One region of the Syntrophomonas curvata genome, then DNA from elsewhere that is predicted to be linked to it. Evidence: a T-box and tRNA genes for the amino acid it is inferred to sense, from the RefSeq annotation. Region 1 holds a T-box; the other holds one or more tRNA genes.
The links. The T-box of region 1 lies ahead of trpS (tryptophan--tRNA ligase). A T-box ahead of a tRNA ligase gene usually reads a tRNA of that ligase, here a tRNA-Trp.
Positions count from the first base shown of each region.

Region 1 (8,441 bases):
TTTTAATAAGCCTGCCTCCGGAATTGCTGATTATTGTTTTCAGCCTGTTGGCCTGGTGGCTGGTCAATAAGAAAATAGCCTTGTTTGCTTTATTGGGTTTGATGTTCATATACAATATCGGGCTATGGAAAGTATCGATGGAAACCCTGGCTCTGGTAATCGGCGCGGTAGCTCTGTGTATATCGATAGGAATTCCGCTGGGGATACTGGCGGCCAAGAATAGGACCGCCCACCGGATTATTGCTCCCGTACTGGATTTTATGCAGACTCTGCCCGCATTTGTATACCTCCTGCCTGCCATTCCCTTCTTTGGGCTGGGGGTAGTTCCGGCCGTATTGACCACTATCGTTTTCTCCATGCCTCCGGTCATAAGACTTACCGAGTTAGGTTTAAAACAGGTTCCGGAAGAACTGGAGGAATTGGGGAAGTCCTTCGGCTCAACTTTTTGGCAGATGTTGTTCAAGATAGAATTACCTCTGGCGCGAGCCAATATATTGGCGGGGATCAACCAATGCATCATGCTTTCACTGTCAATGGTGGTGGTAGCCGCCATGATCGGCGCCAAAGGACTGGGGGGTGTGGTATGGACAGCCATTCAGCAGCTTAAAATGGGAATGGGGTTTGAAGCAGGTGTAGCCATAGTCATTCTGGCGATAATACTTGACCGTATAACCCAGAACCTGGGTAAAACAACGGGGAAGGAGAAGGTAAGATGAAAAAAAGAACCGTATCTATTATCACTCTGGCAGTACTGACGGCGTTTGCCGTCGTAAGCATTGCCGGTTGTGGCAGCGGCGGCGGTAAGCAGGCCGATAAGGAAAACAAGCAGGTTAAGCTTCTCTACGTACAATGGGCCTGTGCCAGCGCCGAAACCCATGTCATGAAAGTTATCCTGGAAGACAAGATGGGTTACGATGTAGAAATAATGGATGTTACGGCTGCAGCCATGTATGAAGGCCTGGCCAATAAAAAAGGCGATGCCGTTTTTACGGCCTGGCTGCCGTTAACTCATGGTGAATACATGAAGCAGGTTAAAGACCAGGTGGAGGATTTGGGACCGAGTATGGAAGGGGCTAAAATCGGTCTGGTAGTACCGGATTATGTTGCTGTTGATTCCATTGCCGACCTGAATTCGGTAAAGGATAAATTTGACGGGAAAATAATCGGCATTGATTCCGGCGCCGGCATTATGAAGGCTACTGAAGCGGCGCTGAAAGACTATAACCTGGAGTATGAACTGGTCGAAGGCAGTGAAGGCACCATGATAGCTTCACTGAAACAGGCTGTTGATAATAATAAATGGGTAGTCGTAACCGGCTGGACTCCGCACTGGAAGTTTGCCCGCTGGGACCTCAAGTATCTGGATGACCCCAAGAAGGATTACGGTGAAGCTGAAACCATTAATACTATAGTGAGAAAAGGCCTGAAGGAAGACATGCCCGATGCTTATACCCTGTTTGACAACTTTGCCTGGAGCCCGGAGGATCTGGCTTCGGCCATGGGGCTGGCCGAGGATATGGGGAACAGTGAAGAGGCGGCCCGGAAGTGGGTGGAGCAGAACCCGGAATTGGTCAATAGCTGGCTGCCGGATAAATATAAAGATAAATAAGGCGCTACCCCCGGCCTTGGCCGGGGGTAAATTACTTTAGTCAAGGTAATTGATGCCCATGGCTTCCCGCACTTCCGCCATCGTATCCAAGGCAACGCGGTGGGCTTTTTTGGTTCCTTCCAGCAATATTTCCCGGATGGCTTCATAATCGTATTTTTCCCTTCTCTCCCGCATGGGTTCCAGCAGCTGGTTGATTTTTCCGCTCAGTTTCTTTTTGCAGTTTACGCAGCCTATATGGCCATGACGGCAATCGTCTTCGATTTCCCCGGCTTCTTCGGGATTAAAGACCCGGTGGTATTCATAGACCGTGCAGACTTCAGGGTGCCCCGGGTCAGTTTTATGGATACGGGCCGGGTCGGTTACGGCATTACGGATTTTTTGCCATACCTCGTCGGCAGTGTCGGCTAAAAATATAGCGTTATTTAAACTTTTGCTCATCTTGGCCTTACCATCCAGCCCTATCAGCCGCGGCACATCCCCTACCAGAACCTCCGGCTCCACCAGCACCGGTTTATAGAGGTCGTTGAAACGGCGTACTATTTTGCGGGCCAATTCAATATGGGGAATCTGGTCTTCCCCTACCGGCACCAGATGAGCCTTGAATATACTGATATCGGCCGCCTGGCTTACCGGATACCCCAAAAAACCGTAAGTCATATCGCTGAACCCGTGCTGGGCGGCTTCTGTCTTTACCGTAGGGTTATGGCGCAAAACGTTTACCGATGTGAACATGGAATAATACATGGTCAATTCATGTATTTCCGGGATCATGCTCTGAATAAAAATGGTCGACAGACCGGGATCAATTCCTGCGGCCAGATAATCGCCGGTAATCTGAAATACGTCCCGTTTCAGGTTATCATCTTTTTCCCAGTGGGTGGTAAGGGCCTGGACATCGGCAATAATAATATAGCTCTCATATTCTTCCTGCAGTTTGACCCGGTTGGCCAGGCTGCCCACATAATGACCCAGGTGCAGGCTCCCGGTAGGTCGGTCTCCGGTCAAGATCCTCTTCTTGCCCTCAGGCATAACACTCATCCTTTCTAATACTTATAATTTATGTTAAACCACGGCTGCCTCCGCTGCCGCAAAATAAAAAAGCCCCTGCCGCTAAAGGGACGGGGCTTCCGCGGTGCCACCCTTATTGACCAAACGGTCCGCTCGACAGGCGCTGGCTGCGCTTTTCCCGGTAACGGGGGAATGCCGGCCCGGCCTAATCTGGTCAACCCATTTCAGCCTGCTACTTAAAGGCCCATTCACTCAATCTTCAGTACCGGTTTCCACCTGCCCGGCTCTCTGCAACTATCCAATCGAGCTACTAATCCTCATCATTGTATTTCCATGCAATATATTCTAAAATACCATATGTACGACCTGTAATTCAAGTTTGGAATCATGCAATTTTTAATTTGAGTTGCGGATTTCAGTTTATAAATTATAATATGGTATAATACTAAAATAAAATATTCATGGCTTAAATCGGGCCATTGCAATTCAAGCAAAGGAGTTTCAGAGGATGACTGACTTTTATACCTTTTTGTGTTTTAGCATGCGGGCGGCAATGAAAAAAATCGACAAACACTTGAGTGCCCAGTTGGAGCCTTATGGCATAAGCATACCCCAGATGTTTGTTCTTACCTGTCTTTACGACGAAAACGGCATAACTTTAAAAGAGATTGGTCATCGTACCCTGATTGACAGTTCCTCTATGACGGTTTTGGTGGATAAACTGGAAAAAGACAAACTGGTGGAGCGTCAGCTTGACCCTGAAGACCGCAGGGCCATAAGGGTTTTTATTACCGAAAAAGGTGAGGCCATAGCCGACGATTTAGTTAGCATAGGTAAGGAATTTAATGTTCATTTATATGATTTACTGGGCGAAGGCAACCAGAAGGAGTTTATGCACGGGATAAAGAATATATTGAACGGCCTGGAATAGGGGCATTCATCGGAGTAGATATTTAAGATACAAGGCAATGAAATAGAGGGCTAGTACAGCGGCAGCTGTTATACCGGAATCATTAAAGATGATGGCTATGATGGCTGCCACTATTATTCCCTGCAGGCTGCTATATATAACCGGCAGCTGTTCCTTAACCCGTTTTATAATGCTGGCCGGGCGAAACACGAAATAGGAAAAAACCAGCACCAATAAAAGCAAAACCCAACCCCAAACACTATAATTGATAACCCGTAACTGCATCTGTACTTTCCGGCTGATTATATTCAAAATTTCGCTGAATCCTCCGTCCCTAATCAGACTTACATTTCGCCCCAGATGGGATTGTATCTCCAGGGGCTGTTTTAAATCTATTACCGCCATAATCGATACCAAAACAATAGTGCCGCAAACCAGCCAGAATACCTTGGTAAGGTTTACTTTATGCTTGGAATAATGCATATAGGTATATCCCAGACCTATACAAGCGGTTATGCTTCCCCCTACATTGATGCCAAAGAGGGGATAGGCAATCAAGAATACAACCAGGCTGAATAGTAGGGCCACTATAAACAGCCTGCGCTTGGAATAGGCTTGCTGTAATACCAGGGCAGATAAGGCTATGGTAGATCCGATTAATACGCCCATGTATTCGTTGCCCAGGCCATAGTAGCGCGAGCCGCTCATAATACGGTAACTAAGTATTGATTGTTTGAGCATGCCCAAATCAAAGACTAGATCCAAGGCAATGGTGCCTATGGTCAAAAGCAGCAGTATGCCCAGGGCACTGGTTTTACCCATCCGGGAGGCAAGCAGGCAAAAAAGGCTGAGAGACAGGTTTAACCCCAGTGAAATAAGCAGGAAGAGCCAGCGGCTGAACACATCAAAATTACCCATGAGCAACAGGCTTAGAGGCATGGCCACCGCAAATAAAATCAGGAATTCAGCAATTTCAGGGTAGATGTTCTTTAAGCGTGCTGCCAGAGCCACAAGCAGCAGGAGAAATATCAGGGCAACGTGAACGGTAACCATCCAGGCCTGGTTAAGGTATTCAAATGCTACCCGCTGATTTATGTGTTTAAGGCTGTCAATTATGCTGTTAGCCGGACTAGCATAAATAGTGTCCAGGACAGCGGGGTTAAAGTAATGCAAGATTGAGTTTTTCAGGCTGATGCTTGAAACTATGCCTTCGCGGCGGGTGGAGTAACTGGTTAAAACTCCTTTTGCCCCTGGCTGGTCTATAATAATGGGGGTCAGGAGTTCACCCTGCAGCGCGGCATCATATGACGGGGTCGGGCTTATAACGTATACCGCATCCCTGCTATCGAGCTCTTTCTGTAATTGGCTGATGCAGGCATCAATTTGAATAAGCCGGTTCTTTCTTTCCACCTGCAACTGCTGACCGGAGTACATGCTGCCTACATTATCCAATCGGGCCAGATCTCCAAACTGGATTAAAATAAGATCGTAGGCTTGAAATTGGCGGAAAGCCTCCAGTATCTTATCGTAATTACTGGATTGAGGGAAGTTTTTGGATTTCCTGACCATTTCTCTGCCGACCAGCCCATTATCCACTATGCCGTTTGAGTCCATAACTATTAAAGCCCCGCTGCGGGAATAATGTCCGGGTAAATCGGCATTCCCGATTACAGCGGTTTTAAGTCCCATAGCATGCAGTTCATCACCCAGCTTTCCTGGCTGGCCCAGCCCCCGTTTTTCATTGTTCTTTTTAATTACCTCGATACTGCTTACCACCACATTATGGTCGGCAGGTAAAAAACCGGTATTACGAAAAAACACATCGCCGGCCCTTTCGTAGTTTACTACCTCGGCGGCCTTAAAATTAAGGTCGGCATTAAAGCTGCCCACGGCCAGTTTCCCAGCCGATATGGTGCAGGGAACATTCTTGCTGGTTCTCTCCCCCGCACTCAGAGTGTTAAGCAGCCCCAATCCGCCTTTACTCTGCATGTACCAGAGATGGGGGGTAATATCAGGGTCAAGATCGCTCAAATTCAGTTTATCAATCATATAGATGATGACGCGCTGATGCGGCTGCTCTTTGTCAGTTTGGGCCTGGATGGAATCGGGGCAGGCAAGGAGCAGAAGCAATATTCCCAGGGTTGCCAGCAGCTTTTTATACATGGTTTTCTACCACCGTCCTTGATAACTGCTCCGGCTTAGGGTGAGCCAGAGACTATCCAGCAGGTATAATACAATAATTGCGGCAGCGATAACACCAGTATCATTTACCAAAAAAACAGTAACGGCAGCGATAAGCAGTATTTTGACAGTCTGACTTATGACCTTGTCATGTACCGAAAGTTGCAACATGAGGTTGGGGCGCTTGTGTTTTAACATAATCAGGGCGGCAATGAGCAATAGCAGAATCAAGCTCCAAATGGAGTGATAAATAGTGCTTCCCAGTATTCCCAGTTTGGTTTTTATCATCGCCAGCAGAACGGCCAGGCCACCCCCGGAATGGAAACTGCTTATAGCTTTGCCGGCATGGGACGGGGTAGGATTAAGCAGAGCATCCAGTTGGGCTACGGCGAATACGGCCATTATAGCCAGAAAAAGGATTAATAAGATTTTAAAGAGCGAAATTTTATGACCTCTGACTATAACGTAGAAGAAGCCCATGCTTACTACTGCCGTTATAAATCCACCCATGTTAGTACCGAAACTGGGGTGACCGATGGCGACACTGACCACGATTAACGGCAATAATCCCATTAATGCCTGGTGTGAAGGCTTAAGTGACAAATGTTTCAGCTTATCCAGCAGCAGTAAAGAGGATATTATAGTACAGGCCAACAGTATTCCCATATAATCATTCCCAATTCCGTAAAAGCGTCCCCCGGCAATAGCATCGGAGCCCAGGGGCGATACCAGCATCAATCTGGAGCCGGTAAATGAATCGAATGCCAGCAGTATGGCGGTAGTTAAGGTAAGAAACAGCAAGGCATCAAACGGGTCCTTAAATAAGAAGTGCACCAGAGCTGCCATTAGCATAGCTGAGCCGAAACTGAGCAGCATAACCCACCCTAGTGAAAAATATTGGCTAAAGCTGATGAACAAGAATACCAGAGGCATACTTAAGGCGCAATATACCGTATAATTTACATGGCGGAAGAATTCTTTGCGGCCGGCAATGAAGGCCAGGGCTCCGACTGCGATTCCCAGCACCGCAAAAAACATGAACATATAATGCAGCGGATTGCGGCTTACCCGTAATTGAGTAAACAGGTTTACCTGCTGATCAAGTTTTTGCAGGCTGTTGTCTGATTTGATAGTACTTATTCCGCGGACAGGGTAATTATGCTCCAGAAAGGAAAATACCGTGGGTTTGAGGTCAGCGTTACTGACCAGGCCGGGACGACGGGTAGTAGCGGAGGTCAGCAAGCCTGGTTCTGACCCCGGGGTGTATATGATGGCTGGGGTAAGGCCAAAATTGCCTGCAGCCAGCATCTCTTTATTGGGGTTGGGAGAAAGTATGATCAGCATAGTTTTTTCCATATTTATACTGTTGATTATCCTGCCCAGCAGAAGGTCATTTCTTTCCACCGCATTTTTACGTTGCTCCACCACTATATAATCAGAGGTGTTTTCCCGGTTCGTTTCCACTCTGCTGGTATCTCCCAGGTCCATAACGAGTATATCGGCGACTGCCAGCAGGCGCTGCATATTGTCTATAATCTGGTCATGGTTGCTTTGCAGGCCCCCGGGGCTGGACGGGTTAACCTCCAGCAGATCCTGGCTGACATTGCCCTGGGGAACGATGCCTTTTTCATCCATAGCCAGTATAACCGAATTGCGGTTGACCAGCTGATGGGTATCGGAATTCCCCAGTACCGCTAAGCGGTAACCTAATTCGCGAGCTTCCCAACCCATGCTGCCAACCTGGTAAGGTGGGTTATAACTGCTGGCGTACTTCCTGGCAGGTTCGATAAAGAGATTGACAACCCCCTCATCAGGCGGCTTGGCCGCCGTGAAAAGAGAGAAAAGGTTAGCGGCATTCAGGGATGAAGCCGTTGAATTATCCAACAGGCCGAATACGAAATCAACTCCCTCAGTACTATTATAAGACAATCCGGCATTTTCAATAGTACCCACCCGTGCACCTGTTGCCAGGGACATATAGGAACTGGAAGGATACCTGTTTTTGGAACGGATATTCATTAATCCTGACCCGCTTTGGGACAGAAGACCGTCCAGGTTGGGGGTATGGGAATTGATAAGATCGCCGGTACCTATGTAGTCGGAAATAAGAATTACAACCTTTTTTTCATCCTGATGCCCACTCTGTCCCATTGCCGGAAAAGGGGGGACCAGGCAAAACAATGCCAGGTTAATTAAAAGTAGCGCCAGTATGCATCGCAATTTATTCATAAATGGAATTTCCTCCTGATTGAAATAGGATATTAATTTCTATTACCATGATAATCTTTCCTGCATAAGTATATATTATAGTTTAACCGGCAGGTTTTAAATCGCAATAATGCGATCTATGCTGCGCTGCTTTTCTAATATGGATTGTATTATAAATCATTGACATGTAACAGAAATATGCTAAAATTCTACATGTATCTTTTTGGGTAAGGGAGGTTTGGGATTATATCTAAAATTTGAAGGGAGGCGCATTTATTGCAGTCTTTAGGGCGACATGTGTTAGCCGAATTGTATGGCTGTCGATTCGAGGTATTGAATGATATCGAAAAAGTTGAGGATATCATGGTCAATGCCGCTTTGGAGGCTGGAGCAGAAATTAGGGAGTTTGTGTTTCACAAGTTTAGCCCTCAAGGAGTAAGCGGAGTAGTTGTGATATCAGAATCTCACCTGGCAATTCACACCTGGCCGGAATTGGGATATGCCGCCGTAGATGTGTTTACCTGC
Region 1 is NZ_CM129641.1:1,255,428-1,263,868, forward strand. It holds gene ACU70B_RS05560 (ABC transporter permease) at 1-716, shown strand, start outside; gene ACU70B_RS05565 (glycine betaine ABC transporter substrate-binding protein) at 713-1,609, shown strand; gene trpS (tryptophan--tRNA ligase) at 1,646-2,638, opposite strand; T-box leader at 2,721-2,950, opposite strand; gene ACU70B_RS05575 (MarR family winged helix-turn-helix transcriptional regulator) at 3,126-3,548, shown strand; gene ACU70B_RS05580 (hypothetical protein) at 3,555-5,690, opposite strand; gene ACU70B_RS05585 (alkaline phosphatase family protein) at 5,697-7,937, opposite strand; gene speD (adenosylmethionine decarboxylase) at 8,193-8,441, shown strand, end outside.

Region 2 (8,441 bases), 370 kb from region 1:
ATTGGAGGTACTTCATCAATCAGGCCCTGGTTTTTGGCTTCCTTATAATATTGCAGCAGTCCTTCCTGTTTGCGGGGGTCAAAATCAAAACGCAGGCTGTTAAAATATTCTACCAGATAATCAGAGCTGAAGTCCTCCCACTGGGAAGCCTTGGACGCACAGTCCTGGATGCATTCCAGACTGAATTTGATGGAATCGGTGAAGGTGTCCCGGATAAGTTTTAATTCATCCCGATGGCTATGGGCAAAATCACGGCGAATCGCCCAAACCGCAAAAACCATGGGTAAGCCGGTAAAATTCTTCCACTCCTGCCCCAGGTCATATATATGGAGCCGGTCGTAAGTTTTATAGCGGGCTCTTAATGCGTCGTCGCCGATTAACAGAGCCGCATCCGCTTCCATCAGCATAGCCCCCAGTTCCGGCGCCGACTGGAAATATTCCGGGGAAACGTTGTAGTAACGGGCCATCAGAATACGCAACAAGGCCTGGGAGGTCCTGGATATGTTGGTCAGGGCAATTTTTTTATTATGCAGCCTATCGATGGGCAGGCGTGAAAACAGATAAATACTTTTGACCTCGCCATCGCAGCTCACCGAAATATCGGGCATTAAAACATAATCCCGATAATTGCGGGCATAAGCTATAGATGGAATAGGTGCCAGATCCAGCAGATTATCGGCCAGCATGCGATTAAGATCGGTAGGATTACCCTTTATCAGCTCTATTTCCAGTAAAAATTTTTTCTCGATCAGACCGTAAAAAAGCGGGAAACAATTTATAAATTGAATATGCCCGACTCTTGGCTTCATATTAATATGCTCCTTTTAAAATATCTCTATGATATTATAGAGAGTATCACGTTCCACCGGGGTGTATCCACTCTCCCGGATTAATTCGACAATGGCCTGCTTGTCTATTCCTTTTTCGGTATTGGCGCCGGCCGAGTGCATTATCCTCTCTTCTATAACCGTGCCATCCAGGTCATCGGCTCCGAATTCCAGGGCGATTTGGGCCAAAGGAATCCCCAGCATGATCCAGAAGGCTTTGATATGGTCGATGTTATCCAGCATCAACCGAGATATGGCCATAGTTTTGAGATCATCCAGGGCGCTGGTTCTCCCGATGTGGCTCAGCCTGGTATTATCCGGCAAAAAAGGCAAGGGGATAAAGGATTGAAAGCCGGGAGCAGTATCCTGCAATTCCCTCAGGCGCATAAGATGATCGACCCGATCCTCAATACTCTCCACATGTCCGTAGAGCATAGTGCAGTTGGTTTTGATACCCAGTTCATGCGCCGTCTGGTGTACCCGCAGCCAGTCGTCGCTCATGGCTTTGCGCGGGCATAGTTCACGGCGGATATCGTCATTGAACACTTCCGCCCCTCCCCCCGGCATCGAACCTAATCCGGCCTCTTTCAGGGTGGATAAGACCTCCCGCACTGAAAGGCCGCTGATTTGGGCAAAATAGAATATCTCCACCGCCGTGAACCCCTGTATATGGATTTGCGGATAAGCCTCATGCAAACGTTTCACCACTTCCACATAGTAATCAAAGGGTTTACTGGGATGCAGCGCACTCACTACATGGAATTCGGTTATGCCGTAACCAACCGCCTCCGCTCCAAAGGCAAAAGCTTCCTCCGGACTCATGACATAGGGACCGCTTGTGCCATTTTCGTCGACCCCGAACGCACAGAACTTACACCGGGATACGCAGATATTGGTCAAATTGATATGACGGTTCACGTTAAAGTATACATACCGCTGCGACGCCTCTATCTTTTTAGTCCGCGCCATGGCGCCGATAGCCAGCAGATCATCAGAATGATAGAGATAGACTCCATCTTCTTTATTCAACCTGATTTTCTGCTTAACCTTCTCCCCTATTTCCTGCAATCTTTTGTCCATCGTTCATCTCCCCGCTTATACCCGGTACGCGCTTTAAAAGCTTGCCATGCGAAACTCAATGATTAGAGCAACGCTTAATTGGAGGTTTTCCGCCAGATTTCCAAAAGTAATAATGAAATTATACCAGATTTCCTTATAAGGGCATAAGGTAGTGGGGATATTTAATACACTTAAGTCAGACTGATTTCCATATATCTCTTCGCCGATAGCCTAACGCCACTACCCATTAAGCAATAAAAATAGCCTTAAGACTCATCATCTCAAGGCTATGGTCACTGCTGGCATATTACTTACTCTCTCGTTTCTTCATTTGCAGATTGTATTTAAAAAACTCCACCGGGTCAATATCTTCACTAAAGGTTAGCGCCCAGTCCAAACGCTTAATAACTTCTTCCGTGCTACCTGCTCCAGTATAAATCAAAGGGTCACATGAAAGCTTCTCCAGGAATACGGCCAGTTCCAGAGCCATTTCTTCGATTTCCCCCAGACCTTTTTGCAAACGCAGCAGGTCTCGTTCTTTTTTTAACTCCTGTACCTTCTGGTATATATCGGTGGTAGTATCTTTTATAATTCCCGACGGCAAAAAGTTAGTCATTTCAAGACTCCCTAATTTTCAGGGTAATGATATCTTATTCGCTGTTTTTGTCCTCTATCCTCTTTTCAATTATTTTTCCAGAGCCAGGCTTACCAAATGCTCTATCAGATCTTCATAAGATATACCCACAGCCCTTGCAGCATCGGGAACCAGGCTCATATCGGTCAGTCCCGGTATGGTATTGATCTCCAGAATATAGGGACGGCCCTTATGGTCCACCATAAAATCTATGCGGGCAAATCCCCGGCAAGCAACTGATTTATAGGCCTCTTCGCTTATCCTCATTATGGTGTTCTGCAAGTCTTCATTAATCCGGGCGGGGATAAGATGCTCGCACATACCGGGGGTGTATTTGGATTCATAGTCATAAAACTCGTTGCTGGACGTTATTTCAATAATAGGCAATACGCAAGGATTCTCATTTCCCAGTACGCTGACCGTCAGCAGAGTACCATCGATATATTTCTCAATCAAGACATCCTGATCATATTGAAAAGCTGCTTCTATCGCAGGCAAAATATCGCCCTCTTTTTTAACGATATAGGTTCCGATACTGGAGCCCTGGGTGGCAGCCTTTATCACCATGGGTAAGCCGAACTTCTTCACCAGAGAGCGGACCACAAACGCGGCCCGGTCAAAAGTTTTTTTCTTCATAATGATAAAATCAGGGGTTGGAAGACCTTCATAGCTCAGCAGTTTCTTGGTAATAATCTTGTTCATGCAAATTGCGCTGGCGGCCACCCCCGAACCAGTATAGGGTATGCCCAGCAGATCAAGATAACCCTGAACGGTACCATCTTCCCCGTTTCTGCCATGCAGGGCTATAAAGACCACGTCAGGAGCTATATCCGCTATCCTATTAAGGTTATCCCTCTTGAAATCCAGGGCCTCAACCTGAAAGCCTTTCTGTTCCAATGCTCTACATACATTTTGACCACTATTTAATGAAACCTCTCGTTCTTCGGAAGTGCCCCCCATGAGCACCAGCACCTTGCTCAAATGAATCCACCTGCCTTAGTTTTTAATAATTACTCTCTCACTTTATAATTCTGTCATCTCTCCATTAATATTCCATCATTTTCGCGTATATTACTCACCAGTGCATAATCCAAGTTAAATGATACTGCTAAACAACAGCAGGTTCAAGAAATACCCGATTAAGTGGTTAGGGCAACAATTACCCATATTATCCTTGAAGGATGGCCTTTTTTATGCTAGAATATGTTTTGCTATGAAACGCAGGGGAGTAGCTCAATTGGCAGAGCATCGGTCTCCAAAACCGAGGGCTGGGGGTTCGAGACCTCTCTCCCCTGCCATATGAAATCAAGAAGCCACGCAGGTTTGCGTGGCTTTTAGTTTTTAATATACTCTATAGCCGTTAGCGCTGGATGCATTGCCGGCATATAGCTTACAACTATATATCATCATAGTTAATAAGTGTTACCCTATATTGCTCAACCGATAATATAATTACTTCAACCCACCGGGCAAGAAAGGGGCAGCATTATGAAAACAGCAGTTATAGGATATCCGAGGATAGGAAACTCCAGAGAGCTGAAATTTGCATTGGAAAGTCATTTCAAAGGTGAAATAGCAAATGAAAAGCTGCATGCAACGGCAGCCAAACTTCGCCAGGCTCATTGGCTTAAACAGGTCGAGAGCGGAATTGATTTCATCCCGTCAAACGACTTTTCTTTTTATGATGGGATGCTGGACACGTCTTTCATGCTGAATGTAATTCCCCAAAGGTATAAAGACCTGAAGCTTGATCCCCTTGCAGAATATTTTGCCGCCGCAAGAGGTTACCAAGGTGCAAATGGTGATGCCAAGGCACTCACTCTTAAAAAATGGTTCAACACCAATTACCACTACCTGGTACCGGAGATAGAAGATGCTGCGGAAATTAAGCTGGTCGGCAGAAAGCCATTCGATGAATTCCTGGAGGCAAAAGCAGCCGGAATTAAAACCAAACCGGTTATCATTGGTCCCCTTACATTTATAAAGCTTGCGAGTTTCACGGGAAAGAAAGGAGCATCTGATTTCGCCGGCAGCATTATCAAAGCATACTCTGAAATACTCATGGAGTTCGATAAACTCGGCGCTGAATGGGTGCAGTTTGATGAACCGGTACTTGTAACCGATATGACGGCCCTTGATATACAGCTGTTAAAAAGCCTTTACAGCCCAATACTCAATGCCAAGGGAAGCATCAAGGTGCTTTTGCAGACCTATTTTGGCGATGTGCGTGACTGCTATGCTAATATTGCATTGCTTGATTTTGACGGTGTCGGCCTGGATTTCATCGAAGGGCAAAAAAACCTCGAACTTTTGGAACGTAATGGCTTTCCAGCTAGCAAGACCTTATTTGCCGGGGTTGTGAACGGAAAAAACATCTGGAAGAACAATTATGCAGCAACACTTCCGATGATTAAAAAAATCACAGGCTATGCAGTCAGCGCCGTAATATCGACCTCCTGTTCCCTTGTCCATGTTCCCTATTCGCTTAAAAACGAATCCCGGCTGGACGACAGCTATAAGAAGCATTTTTCCTTTGCGGAAGAAAAGCTGGCCGAACTTGCAGATTTGAAACTCCTCATTGAAGAGACTGATAGCGGCGATAATCCAAAATACCTGGAAAACGCCAAGCTATTTAATGAAAATTTTTCTGACCCCGATAACACGGTTGGAGAAAAGCTTGCGGCACTTACTGAAAGGGATTTTATAAGGCTTCCTATATATAAAGAGCGCGGGAAGATCCAGCAGCAAAAACTTAACCTGCCGTTACTGCCCACAACTACAATAGGTTCTTTCCCCCAGACGGCTGCGGTAAGAGCCAATCGTTCCTCATTTAAAAAAGGGGAGATTACCGAGGAACAGTATAAAGCCTTCAATAAAAAGAAAATCCAAGAGTGTGTCGCCCTGCAGGAAAGAATCGGTCTTGACGTGCTTGTTCACGGCGAATTCGAGCGCAACGACATGGTGGAATATTTCGGTGAAGCCCTGAACGGATTTCTGTTCACCGAAAAAGCATGGGTGCAGTCATATGGAACACGATGTGTAAAACCGCCGATTATATGGGGTGATGTTTCACGTTCAAATCCCATAACCGTTGAATATTCAGTCTATGCCCAGAGCCTGACCGCCAAGCCGGTCAAAGGGATGCTTACCGGTCCGGTAACGATACTCAACTGGTCTTTTCCCCGTGAGGATATTTCCCTGCAGGAAGCCGCCTTCCAAATCGCGCTGGCAATCCGGGAAGAGGTCCTGGATCTTGAAGCCAGGGGCATAAAAATAATCCAGATCGACGAAGCGGCACTGAAAGAAAAGCTTCCCCTGAGACAGGCTGATTGGCACAAAGAGTACCTGGACTGGGCCATACCGGCATTCAGGCTGGTTCATAGCGGGGTTAGGCCGGAAACCCAGATTCACACCCATATGTGCTACAGCGAATTTGATGATATTGTGGAAGAAATCGATAATATGGATGCTGATGTTATAAGCTTTGAAGCTTCCCGTTCCAATCTCGGCATAGTCGACGTATTAAATTCCTGCGACTTCAGGACAGCGGTAGGCCCAGGCGTCTACGATATTCATTCCCCCAGGATTCCCGCTGTCGGCGAAATCAAAGCGGCCTTGACCGGGATGCTGGCCAAAATAGCAAAAGAAAAACTATGGGTAAATCCTGACTGCGGTCTGAAAACCAGGGAGGAAGCGGAAACGGTTTCGAGCCTTAAGAACCTGGTTATGGCCGCTAAAGAAATCAGGGAAAGTTTAACGATATGAAAACATCAGAATTATTCAAAACAAAAACCGTGCTGTCCTTTGAGGTTTTTCCACCCCAGAAGACGTCTTCGCCGGATACGATCTATAAAACGCTTGACCAGCTTAATGACCTTTACCCCGACTTTATCAGCGTAACCTACGGAGCAGGCGCCAGTGACAACAGCGCTTCCACTATCGCCATTTCATCGGCCATAAAAAACAGGTACCGCCGGGAAGCGGTGGCCCATCTGACCTGCATCAACCAAACCAGAGAAGACGTGCTGTCTTTGCTGCAGCAGTTGGAGGCCAACCATATCGAGAATATACTGGCATTAAGGGGCGATCTCAATCCCTCCGTTTCTCCCCAACAGGAGTTTAAACACGCCAGTGATTTGATCGCTTTTATTAAGGAGCACGGTGATTTCAATATTGTCGCGGCCTGCTATCCTGAGGGGCACGGAGAAGCATCCAGCATAGCTGCAGATATAAGGAATCTGAAAATAAAAGTCGAGACCGGCGTAGACCATCTGATCTCCCAGCTGTTTTTTGACAACAATTACTTTTACGCTTTTCTGGAACGGGCGGAATGCGCAGGTATAGACGTACCTATTGAGGCCGGGATTATGCCGGTGGTAAATAAAAAGCAGATCGAACGGATGGTAACCCTCTGCGGGGTTGATCTTCCCAAAAAATTCACCAAGATGATGGAGCGCTACGAAAATAAACCTGAAGCGATGCGGGATGCCGGGATAGCTTATGCCGTCGATCAAATTGTAGATCTTGTTTCCCAAGGCGTTGACGGCATCCATCTTTATACCATGAACAACGCCTATATTGCCCGGAAAATCAGCGAAGCGGTAAAAAGTTTGCTGGCTTCCCCGTAATGAAGACCGGTTGGTTCCGGTTTGCTTTATGACAAAACAGTAAATCCATACTCGGCGATGAGTCTTTTCAGTTCATCAATATAACTGGCCGCAAAGCGGCTAAGGACTGCTTTGGAGTTTGTTATCCAACCGACAGTCATTTTTTCCTTAGTTTCCAATGGAATCGAGATTATGCTGCTGCCGTTTAAATCACTGCTCAATACACCCGTGCATATGGTGTATCCGTTCAATCCGATCAGCAGATTAAACAGTGTCGCACGGTCGCTGACGCGGATGCTTTTCTTATGATAAACGGCGCTTAATATTTCCTCCGAAAAATAAAACGAGTTAAATTCTCCTTGTTCAAAGGACAAACACGGATAATCCTCCAAATCCTTCAGGGTGACGAAGCTTTTTACCGCCAGTGGATTTTCCGAACTTATAAAAACATGGGGGTTTGCCGTAAATAAAGGATTGAACGTGAGGTGATTTTCACGCAGCAGTTTCGTAATTACCTTTTCATTAAACTCATTTAAATAGAGGATGCCTATCTCGCTGCGCATATTTTTAACATCTTCAATAATTTCATAGGTACGGGTTTCACGCAGGGTAAATTCGTATTCATCCACATCGGTCTGCCGAACCAGGTTTACAAAAGCATTCACTGAAAACGCATAATGCTGGGTAGAGATAGAACATAATTGTCTTGACGGTTTTTTATCTTTGTAGCGCTGCTCCAAAAGCTCAGCCTGCTCCACAACATTTCGTGCGTAGGAAAGAAATTCGGCCCCATCGGTAGAAAGCGCTATCCCTTTTGCCGACCGGCTAAAGATTTCGATGCCAAGCTCTCCCTCAAGCTCCTTTATGGCATTGGAAAGACTGGGCTGGGAAATGAAAAGCTGTTTTGCGGCTTCACTGATGGAACCGCATTCCACCGTTTTAATTACATATTTTAATTGTTGGAGCGTCATTTTACTCACCTGCCAACCATTTTTTATTAACAGCTCAACTTTGGTGGCTGCGTAACCGGGTAGTTTATCATTCTGCAGATGGCGCGGCCTTCTTGGTATGCGCCCGTTATTTTCTCCTCCTCAAGCGATAAAAAACCCAATCCCCTGGTTGACCAAGCAGGTTACAAACTCCGCCATGCTCTGCGGCGGTAGGGGATTCTGGTCAAGCAGCCATTTACTGATTACTCCAATGCTTCCTGTTACCACATAAGTATAAATGTATTCCGCTGTATTATCATCCACTTGCCTGTTTTTCTGCCACTCGAAAACCACCCTGTCTCTTAGCAGATGAAATATATTGGTC
Region 2 is NZ_CM129641.1:1,622,929-1,631,369, reverse strand. It holds gene ACU70B_RS07295 (menaquinone biosynthetic enzyme MqnA/MqnD family protein) at 1-809, opposite strand, end outside; gene mqnE (aminofutalosine synthase MqnE) at 825-1,907, opposite strand; gene ACU70B_RS07285 (hypothetical protein) at 2,194-2,502, opposite strand; gene ACU70B_RS07280 (D-alanine--D-alanine ligase) at 2,572-3,492, opposite strand; tRNA gene ACU70B_RS07275 (tRNA-Trp) at 3,743-3,818, shown strand; gene metE (5-methyltetrahydropteroyltriglutamate--homocysteine S-methyltransferase) at 4,009-6,285, shown strand; gene metF (methylenetetrahydrofolate reductase [NAD(P)H]) at 6,282-7,148, shown strand; gene ACU70B_RS07260 (LysR family transcriptional regulator) at 7,175-8,098, opposite strand; gene ACU70B_RS07255 (TetR/AcrR family transcriptional regulator) at 8,219-8,441, opposite strand, start outside.
Region 2: it has a tRNA-Trp gene. The T-box ahead of trpS (tryptophan--tRNA ligase) is inferred to sense a tRNA for this amino acid. The anticodon was not compared.